2 regions of the Dickeya sp. CFBP 2040 genome follow, and region 1 is predicted to be linked to the other one. Evidence: predicted binding sites of a transcription regulator. Region 1 holds the regulator's gene; the other holds the start of a gene.
The links. Region 1 encodes PhoB, which activates phosphate uptake and scavenging genes when phosphate is short. Its sites were predicted from a motif close to CTGTCATAAAACTGNCNNAT; they were not measured.
Positions count from the first base shown of each region.

Region 1 (5,152 bases):
TTTTCAGGCAAGATTTTCAGATGCATGAGTTTGTTAGATGAATTTGTTTTCAGGGGAAATAATTACGCCTCTGAACTTTTTAGCCATCCAGACGGCTAGAAGTGAAGCTATCCTGTCATGCGTTTTTCTCAACGGCAATAGAAGAATTTTCACGACACATGAAATTTATTCATGTTACTGATCAGTTTGTTGCAGGAACCCTATTCGATGTGGGCATCACATTGTCCAGCCCAAGTAATTGTCTGGTCTGCTCACGTGCTATTTCCGGCAATGGCAGATAACCGTCCTGACTGACCAACGCCTGCCCCGACACCGACAACACCCGATCCAAAAACGCAGCGGTCAACGGCTCCAGCGGCTTGTCAGGCGCTTTATTGACGTAAATGTAGAGATAACGCGTATAGGGGTAACGCCCACTGCGGATGGTGTCGGCGGTCGGCAACACGTAATCGTCTTTGTCGCTGGCCGCCAGCGGCAACACGCGCACTCCGCTGGCACGAAAACCGATGCTGGCGTAACCGATGGCATTAACCGATGCCGCTACCGCCTGCACCACCGACGCTGAACCGGGTAATTCATTGACCTGCGGCAGAAAATCGCCGCCGCACAGCGCCTGTTGTTTGAAGAAACCATAGGTGCCCGACGCTGAATTGCGCCCATAGCGTAGCAGCGCACGTTGTTGCCAGACGCCGCCCCCCCCCAGTTCCTGCCAGCGTTGCACCGCTTTCCCGGCGCCGCAGCGGCGTGTCACGGAAAAAACGGCATCAAGCTGCTGCACGGTCAGTCCGGTAATCGGGTTGTCCTGATTAACCAGCACGACCAACGCATCCAGCGCCACCGGAACCGCCGTCGGCGCGTAGCCATAATGCCGCTCGAATGCTTCGATTTCGCTACGCTTCATCGGTCGGCTCATGGGTCCCAATTGTGCTGCCCCTGCTGCCAGCGCCGTCGGTGCCGAAGACGAGCCAGCGGCCTGAACTTGCAGGTTAACACCAGGGTAATATTGGCTGAAATCCGCCGCCCAGAAGGTCATCAGGTTCGCCAGCGTGTCGGAGCCAGCACTGGACAGGTTGCCCGCCAGCATCGCCTGCGGCGCAGCAACAGCCTGACCAAACAGACACAACAGCACGGCAAGCAGGCGACGAATGGGTATCATGTGTCGTTTCCAACGGGATGAAAAACAGAGGAACACTATTCTCGGTACAGCAGCGGGGACAATCAAGCCCCCACCGCCACTATCACAACTGAGGGTTCGCCGCGTTCTGGCTCAACACTGAACTGACAATCAACCGATTTGGTAAGGTGAACATGAAGCGTGAGCCTGCCCCTTCTTCGCTGAGGATCTCCAGACGAGAATCGTGGTGGCTGAGCGCATGTTTGACAATCGCCAGCCCCAACCCGCTGCCGCCGGTCTGGCGTGAACGGGCCTTGTCAACGCGATAAAAACGCTCGGTCAGGCGAGGAAGATGTTCGGCAGCAATGCCCGGACCGTTGTCGCTAACCTGAAATTCTGCACCCTGCGGTGTTTGCTGCCAGCACACTTCAATGCGGGTGCCCTGTGGCGTATGGTTAACCGCGTTATACACCAGATTCGACACCGCGCTACGCAACTGCTCTTCGTTGCCAAACACTTGCAATTGTTCGTTGACGCGAAACACAATCTCGTGACGTCCTTGACTCAGGGTATCCGCTTCACGTTTGAGCACTCGCAACATCAGCGGAATATCTACCTTTTCACTGAGATCGATAGCCGCGGCGGCTTCGATGCGCGACAGCGTCAGCAATTGCTGCACCAGCCCATCCATACGGCGGGTTTGCTCCTGCATGGTGTGCAACGCCTTAGATTGCAACGCACCATCCAACGATTCATCGCTCATCATCTCCAGATACCCCTGCAACACGGTCAACGGTGTACGCAGTTCATGGCTGACGTTGGCGAAGAAGTTGCGCCGTGCGCCTTCCAACTGATGCATTTGGGTCACGTCGCGGGCCACCATCAGTAGTTGTCCTTCCGAATAAGGCATCACACGGAATTCTACGTGGTGGGCATTTTTCAACGTTAGCGTTAGCGGTCGGTTGAAATCCTGCTGCTGCATGTACTGGGTAAACTCAGGGTAACGCAGCAGGTTGAGGATATTTTGACCATTGTCTTCCGGCCAGCGAAAACCAAGCAGATGCTGGGCCAGACGGTTACACCAAATAATCCCGCCTTCTTCAGTGGTGATGACCACTGCATCCGGCAACGATTCCGCGCCGCTGCGAAAGCGTTTGATCAGCAACGCCAGCTCACGCCGACGGCGGCGGTTGCGTAGTTGCATCTGATAAAGGCCGTAAAACAGCGGTTCCCAGCTCCAGCGGCCAGGCGGTGGGGTCATGCTGCGATCAACCCACAGCCAGTAAGACAGGCGCAATTGGTTGTAGAAGTTCCAGCACAACGCCGCCAGTACCGACGCCAGCAGAAACCAGGGCAGATAACCGATGATCAGCCCCAGCAACACACCAGGTAAACAAAAAAAAGCCAGCTCCATCGCCAGCTTTTTCCACGACAAACGTTCTAGCACGTCAGATTTTCTCCGGGAATCACGTTATCAATAACGCGTTGAAAAACGGTATCCAGTTCCCCGAACAGTCTGAACCATCTTGTCGTGCCCACTGGTTTCCAGCGCCTTACGCAAGCGGCGGATATGAACATCCACAGTACGGTCCTCAACATAAACGTTAGTACCCCATACATGATTCAGCAACTGCTCACGACTATATACCCGTTCCGGATGCGTCATAAAGAAATGCAGCAGCTTGAACTCCGTCGGTCCCATATCCAGCGCGTGTTCTTCCGTGGTTACCCGGTGGGAAGAGGGGTCCAGGCTTAATCCACGCATTTCGATCACTTCTTCCACCGCCATCGGCGAAATTCGGCGCATTACTGCTTTGATACGTGCGACCAACTCTTTGGGCGAAAACGGTTTAGTAATGTAATCATCAGCCCCCACTTCCAGGCCGCGAACCCGATCTTCTTCTTCACCTCTGGCGGTCAGCATCATGACCGGAATATCTCTGGTCAGCGCTTCGCGTTTCATATGTTTGATAAACTGCAAACCGGACCCGCCAGGCAGCATCCAGTCCAGCAGCACCAGTTCAGGATAAGGTTCGGCCAGCCGGGTAACGGCGCTATCATAATCCTCAGCCTCGACTGGCTGATAGCCGTTCTGCTCCAGCACGAAGCACACCATTTCACGAATCGGTGCTTCATCTTCCACCACCAAAATACGTCTTGCCATATCAATCCTGCCGTTAATCGTCACGGTTAGCGTGCGGTGTGCATTATGCGTCAGTTTTATGACAGATTTATGAAAAATCGGCCCCGCCGGCGGCGGCCTCACTACCGCGACCAGAGCCACCCGTAGCGCTTATTTTTTCCCCTATCACGCTGGTTGACTAGATATTATGGGACATGCCCTAAACTGCACACCTATAATCGCCGATGATAAAGACGCGGCGTTTTGCCATAACAACGGTACCCGGATGGTCCGTTGTCCATCAACACCGCCAAAAACAACATGTCGTTTGCACTCACCTGCAGGGAGTCTCATGCGAATTATTCACACGTCTGACTGGCATCTCGGTCAGTACTTTTATACCCGGAGCCGTGCGCCTGAGCATCAGGCATTTTTGCACTGGCTGGTTGAGCAGGTTGAGCAATATCAGGTTGATGCAGTAATAGTAGCAGGTGATGTGTTCGACACCGGCGCACCGCCCAGTTACGCCCGTGAAATGTACAATCAGTTTGTCGTCGCGTTGCAGCACACCGGTTGCCAGTTGGTGGTGATGGGCGGCAACCATGACTCGGTCGCCACGCTGAACGAATCACGCGCGCTGCTGGCCTGCCTGAATACCCAGGTAGTGGCTGGCTTTGAGGGCGATATCCACCAGCAGGTGCTGGTGCTGAACAACCGTGCCGGCGAGCCAGGCGCATTGTTGTGTGCTATCCCATTCCTGCGCGCACGCGACCTGCTCACCAGCCAGGCAGGCCAGTCTGGCGCACAAAAACAGCAAGCATTACAAGATGCTATCGCCAGCCATTATCAGCACAGTTACCAGCTTGCCTGCGAACAGCGTGCCACGCTGGGTCGGGCGTTGCCGATTGTGATGACCGGACACCTCACCACAGTGGGCGTCGCCACTTCCGACTCGGTGCGTGATATTTATATCGGCACGTTAGACGCCTTTCCGGCACAAGCTTTCCCCCCGGCAGACTATATTGCGCTTGGTCATATTCATCGCCCACAGCGGGTGGCGCAATGCGAGCATATCCGTTACAGCGGCTCGCCTATCCCGCTAAGCTTTGACGAGTTGAATCATGAGAAATCGGTCTATCTGGTGCACTTTGAACAGGGCAAATTACAAGAGGTCACTGCGCTGACGGTGCCGACTGAACAACCTATGCAACTGGTGAAAGGCAATTTGCCGGAGATCGAACGCCGTCTCGCCGGATTCCGTGACTATCATGGCGACAAACCCGTGTGGCTGGATATTGAGATCGCCACGCAGGACTACCTGAGCGACATGCAACAACACATTCAAACGCTGACCGAACCGTTGAATGTGGAAGTGCTGCTGCTGCGTCGCGCGCGAGAACAACAGCAACAAATGCTGGTGCAACTGGAGAAAGAAACGTTGGAAGAGTTGCAGCCTGCCGAAGTATTTGAGCGGCGTCTGGCGCTGGAGGCAGACCTGGATGAGGCGCATCAGCAACGCCTGAAAGGATTGTTCAACCGGATTATGCAAGAGATAGACGCACAGCGACAGGAGACATCCGCATGAAGATTCTTAGCCTGCGTCTGAAAAACCTTAACTCGTTGCAGGGCGAATGGAAAATCGACTTCACCCGCGAACCCTTCGTCAACAATAGTCTGTTCGCCATTACCGGTCCCACCGGTGCAGGTAAAACGACATTGCTGGACGCCATCTGCCTGGCGTTGTACCACCAAACGCCACGCCTGAAGGTCAGCCCCAGCCAAAACGAACTGATGACGCGCCACACCGCCGAGTGTCTGGCCGAAGTCGAATTCGAGGTGAAAAACGTCGCCTACCGCGCCTTCTGGAGCCAGCACCGCGCCCACAACAGCCCGGAAGGCAACCTGCAACCGCCCAA
Region 1 covers NZ_JAAVXH010000084.1:85,173-90,324, forward strand. The annotation lists gene Dpoa2040_RS11440 (PstS family phosphate ABC transporter substrate-binding protein) at 182-1,156, opposite strand; gene phoR (phosphate regulon sensor histidine kinase PhoR) at 1,239-2,561, opposite strand; gene phoB (phosphate response regulator transcription factor PhoB) at 2,589-3,278, opposite strand; gene sbcD (exonuclease subunit SbcD) at 3,589-4,821, shown strand; gene Dpoa2040_RS11460 (AAA family ATPase) at 4,818-5,152, shown strand, end outside.

Region 2 (5,152 bases), on a different contig from region 1:
CGCTCCGCGCCGTCTGGCGTTGAAAGTGGCCGGTTTAAGCGCCTCCCAGCCGGACAGGGAGGTAGAAAAACGTGGACCAGCCATCGCGCAGGCGTTTGATGCCGAAGGCAAACCCACTAAAGCCGCAGAAGGCTGGGCACGCGGTTGCGGCATCACCGTCGAGCAGGCCGAGCGCCTGACCACCGACAAAGGCGAATGGCTGCTGTTCCGTGCGCAGGTAAAAGGCGAAGCGGCACAAACGCTGCTGCCGGGCATGGTCAGCACCGCGCTTTCGAAATTGCCGATTCCGAAACTGATGCGCTGGGGCGATAACGACACCCAGTTTGTGCGCCCAGTACACACCGTGACCCTGCTGCTGGGTGATGAACTGATCCCCGGTACCGTGCTGGGCATTGATTCTGCGCGTACCATCCGTGGTCACCGCTTTATGGGCGAGCCGGAATTCACCATTGATAACGCCGACCAGTACCCGCAGATTCTGCAGGAACGTGGCAAGGTCATCGCCGATTACGACGCGCGTAAAGCCAAAATCAAGGCCGATGCCGAAGCAGCGGCACGCAAGATTGGCGGCAATGCCGACCTGAGCGACAGCCTGCTGGAAGAAGTCACCTCGCTGGTGGAATGGCCGGTGGTGCTGACGGCGAAATTTGAAGAGAAGTTCCTGGCAGTGCCGGCGGAAGCGCTGGTGTACACCATGAAGGGCGACCAGAAATACTTCCCGGTTTACGACAACAGCGGCAAGCTGCTGCCGAATTTCATCTTTGTCGCCAACATTGAATCGAAAGACCCGCAGCAGATTATCGCCGGTAACGAGAAAGTGGTGCGCCCACGTCTGGCCGACGCCGAGTTCTTCTTCAATACCGACCGTAAAAAACGCCTTGAAGATCACCTGCCGCGTCTTGAAACCGTGCTGTTCCAGCAGCAGTTGGGCACACTGCGCGACAAGACTGATCGTATCGCGGCACTAACCGGCTGGGTGGCAGAGCAGATTGGCGCGGATATCAATCACGCCAAACGCGCGGGCCTGCTGTCCAAATGCGACCTGATGACCAATATGGTGTTTGAATTCACCGATACTCAGGGTGTGATGGGGATGCACTACGCCCGTCACGACGGCGAAGCAGAAGATGTGGCGGTAGCACTGAACGAGCAGTACCAGCCGCGTTTTGCCGGCGATGCACTGCCGTCATCACTGGTCGCTTGCGCACTGGCGATTGCCGACAAGATGGATACGCTGGCGGGGATTTTCGGCATCGGCCAGCATCCAAAAGGCGATAAAGACCCGTTCGCACTGCGCCGTGCTGCGCTGGGCGTGCTGCGCATCATCGTGGAAAAACGCCTGCCGCTGGACTTGCAAACGCTGACGGAAGAAGCGGCACGCCTGTACGGCGACAAGCTGACTAACGCCAACGTGGTAGACGATGTGATCGAGTTCATGCTGGGCCGCTTCCGCGCCTGGTATCAGGAAGAAGGTCACAGTGTCGACACCATTCAGGCGGTGCTGGCACGCCGCCCGACTCGCCCGGCGGATTTCGACGCCCGTGTGAAAGCGGTGAGTCATTTCCGCACACTGGAGCAAGCCGAAGCGCTGGCCGCCGCCAACAAGCGCGTGTCCAACATTCTGGCGAAATCCACCGAAACACTGAACGACAGCGTGCAGGCGGCGTTGCTGAAAGAGAAGGAAGAAATTCAGCTGGCGACGTATGTTACCGCGCTGACCAGCAAGCTGGCACCGTGGTTTGCCGAGGGGCGTTATCAGGAAGCACTGGCGGAACTGGCACAGTTACGTGAGTCAGTCGATAACTTCTTCGATAAAGTAATGGTAAACGCCGACGATCCGCAGGTGCGCATCAATCGCCTGACGCTGCTCAACGAACTGCGCAACCTGTTCCTGAAAGTCGCGGATATTTCGGTGTTGCAATAAGTGTGCAGATAGTTTTATTCACACGCAAAAGCCTCCTTTTAACGGAGGCTTTTTGTCATTAAGCGCTATTGACCACTGTTATCAATCAGAGCAAGGCACCCCTTCCCCTAATGACTACCGCGACGTAGTTACATAGCGGTTTCGGGGTTATCGCATGGTCACAAACTCTTCTGCCGCCGTCGGGTGAATCGCCACCGTATTGTCGAAGTCTTTTTTGGTCGCACCCATTTTTACTGCCACCGCAAAACCCTGCAGGATTTCATCCATGCCGAAGCCGATGCCGTGCACGCCAACGATTTTCTCTTCTGGTCCCACGCACACCAGCTTCATACGACACGGCTGGCGGTGCTGCGTGACTGCGGTGTACATGGCGGTAAAGGCAGATTTGTAAACCTTGACCTGATCGTCGCCGTACTGCTGGCGCGCCTGCGGCTCAGTCAACCCAATGGTGCCGATAGGCGGGTGGCTGAACACCACCGTTGGGATATTGGTGTAATCCAGATGCTCGTCCGGCTTGTTGTTGAACAGCCGCTCAGACAAACGACGCCCCGCCGCCACCGCAACCGGCGTTAACTCAACGGCACCGGTGTTATCGCCCACCGCATAGATGCCAGGCACGCTGGTGTTTTGAAACTTATCCACCACGATGTAGCCTTTTTCGTTGCGCGCCACACCCGCCACGTCGAGATTGATCTTATCGTTTGCCGGTTCGCGCCCTATCGCCCAAATCAGGCAATCCACGGTTTGTTCGTGCCCACTTTCCAGTTGCAGCGTCAGGCTACCGTCGGCGTTTTTCACCACCGCTTTGGGGATAGATTCGGTATGCAGCGCCGGGCCTTCGGTATTCATCACTTCAACCAGCGTGTCTACAATCAGCGGGTCGAACTGGCGCAGCGGCGCATGTTTACGCACAAACAGGTGAACATCGGCACCGAGCGCGTTCAGCACACCGGCGATTTCCACCGCGATATAACCGGCCCCAACAACGGCAACCCGCTGCGGCAACGCCGTCAACGCAAAGAAACCATCGGAATCAATACCGTGCTCCGCACCGGGGATGTCCGGGCGCGTTGGCCGGCCACCGGTGGCAATCAGGATATGGTCGGCGGTGATGCGCTCGCCGTTCACCTCCACCGTTTTCGCATCCACGAAACGGGCAAAGCCCTGAATCACCTCGACCTGATTTTTCCCCAGCACGTTATTGTAGGACTGATGAATACGGTCAATGTAGGCGCTACGGTTTTTCAGCAACGTATCCCAGTTAAACTGATTAACGGTGACATCAAAACCATAATCCGGCCCGTAGTGGTGAATGGCTTCAGCAATCTGGGCGGCGTGCCACATGACCTTCTTCGGTACGCACCCGACATTGACGCAGGTGCCTCCCAGGTACCTGGCTTCAATCAGCGCACATTTCTTTCCATACATGGCTGCACGATTGACGGAAGCAATGCCGCCGCTGCCGCCACCAATGGCGAGATAGTCATAATGTCTGGTCATCAGGGCTCCACGCTTGCTTTCAATAAATGTTCGATACAAGTAAACAGACCACTCCTGCCACCACACCCGATGCTGGCGCGGATAGCGGAGTACGAATCAACGAGTCATGCTAGCGAAAAGTGTAACGCCAGCGAGCAGGATCCGGCAAAGACAGAAAGCGGGATTGTATGAAGAAATGCGTGGCGATTCGCAACGGTTTTGAAAATTGATGCGATAGGCAAATCCAGCTACAACCGGTTTAAGGGGATAGGCTCTTATTTTACAGGTATTCCTGATGGGAATTATCAATCAGCAACGCCTGTACCTGGCTGAGTTTACCGTTGTGATGGTATAGCGATGGAAAGCAGGCGAACCTACAAGTTTTTCCTTTGGGTAACAAAAAATGGTATTGGCATTCCAGATTCGTCTCCCCCTTTTTTTGCCGCGAGCGGCGCTCAATCGATAAGTGACGGCTAATCACAACAGGTCTAACCCGATCCAGCTGTCACAAAAATGTCATATTAGTTGCATTTTACTGTCATCAAATTGACCTATTTTTTCCACCAGCAAACTACACTCTGATTTAAACATACACTCTGATTAAACAATAGCTCCGGGTCTACACGTTTAAGTATCCCACAGGAGGGATTATGAAACTCATGCGTACCACTATTGCCAGTATTGTTGCAGCAAGTTTTTCTCTGACGGCGGTTTCTGCTTTTGCCGCAGCAAATATTACCGGTGCTGGTGGCACTTTCCCCGCTCCTGTTTATACAAAGTGGGCTGACTCTTACGAAAAAGAAACCGGTAACAAGGTCAACTATCAGGGTATCGGTTCTTCCGGTGGCGTGAAACAAATCCTGGCTAAAACCGTTGATTTCGGTGCGTCGGATGCCCCGCTGGAAGATGCCAAACTGGCTCAGGAAGGGTTGATTCAGTTCCCGACCGTTATCGGCGGTGTGGTACTGGCGGTGAATCTGCCGGGCGTGAAATCCGGTGAGTTGACGCTGGACGGTAAAACCCTGGGTGACATCTATCTGGGTAAAATCAAAAAATGGAATGATGCTGCCATCGCCAAACTGAACCCAGGCGTGAAATTGCCGGATCAGGACATCGCTGTCGTACGTCGTGCCGATGGTTCTGGTACGTCTTACGTATTCACCAGCTATCTGGCGAAAGTAAACAGCGAGTGGAAAGAGAAGATTGGCGCAGGCAACACCGTAAACTGGCCGACCGGTCTGGGTGGTAAAGGCAACGACGGCATCGCGGCTTTCGTACAACGTCTGCCAGGCTCTATCGGTTACGTTGAATATGCTTACGCTAAGCAGAACAACCTGACCTACACCAAACTGATTTCCGCTGATGGCAAAGCGGTTACCCCGACAGAAGTCTCTTTCAGCAACGCCGCCAAGGGTGCTGACTGGAGCAAATCGTTTGCTCAGGACCTGACCAACCAGAAAGGCGACGACGCGTGGCCGATTACCACCACCACCTTCATCCTGATGTACAAAAAGCAGGATAAACCGGAGCAGGGCAAAGAAGTGTTGAAATTCTTTGACTGGGCTTACAACAAGGGCGGTGCACAGGCTAAAGCGCTGGATTACGCAACGCTGCCGAATGAAGTGGTTGCCCAGATTCGCGCTGCCTGGAAAACCCAGGTTAAAGACAGCAGCGATAAGGCACTGTACTGATTGCGGTTAGTCAGGAAAGGCTGAATGAGTTACTGGAGGTGGATAAACCGGAAACGGG
Region 2 covers NZ_JAAVXH010000074.1:79,852-85,003, reverse strand. The annotation lists gene glyS (glycine--tRNA ligase subunit beta) at 1-1,924, shown strand, start outside; gene gorA (glutathione-disulfide reductase) at 2,072-3,424, opposite strand; gene pstS (phosphate ABC transporter substrate-binding protein PstS) at 4,054-5,094, shown strand.
Region 2: the regulator PhoB is predicted to act here: its motif matches at 3,906-3,925, upstream of pstS (phosphate ABC transporter substrate-binding protein PstS).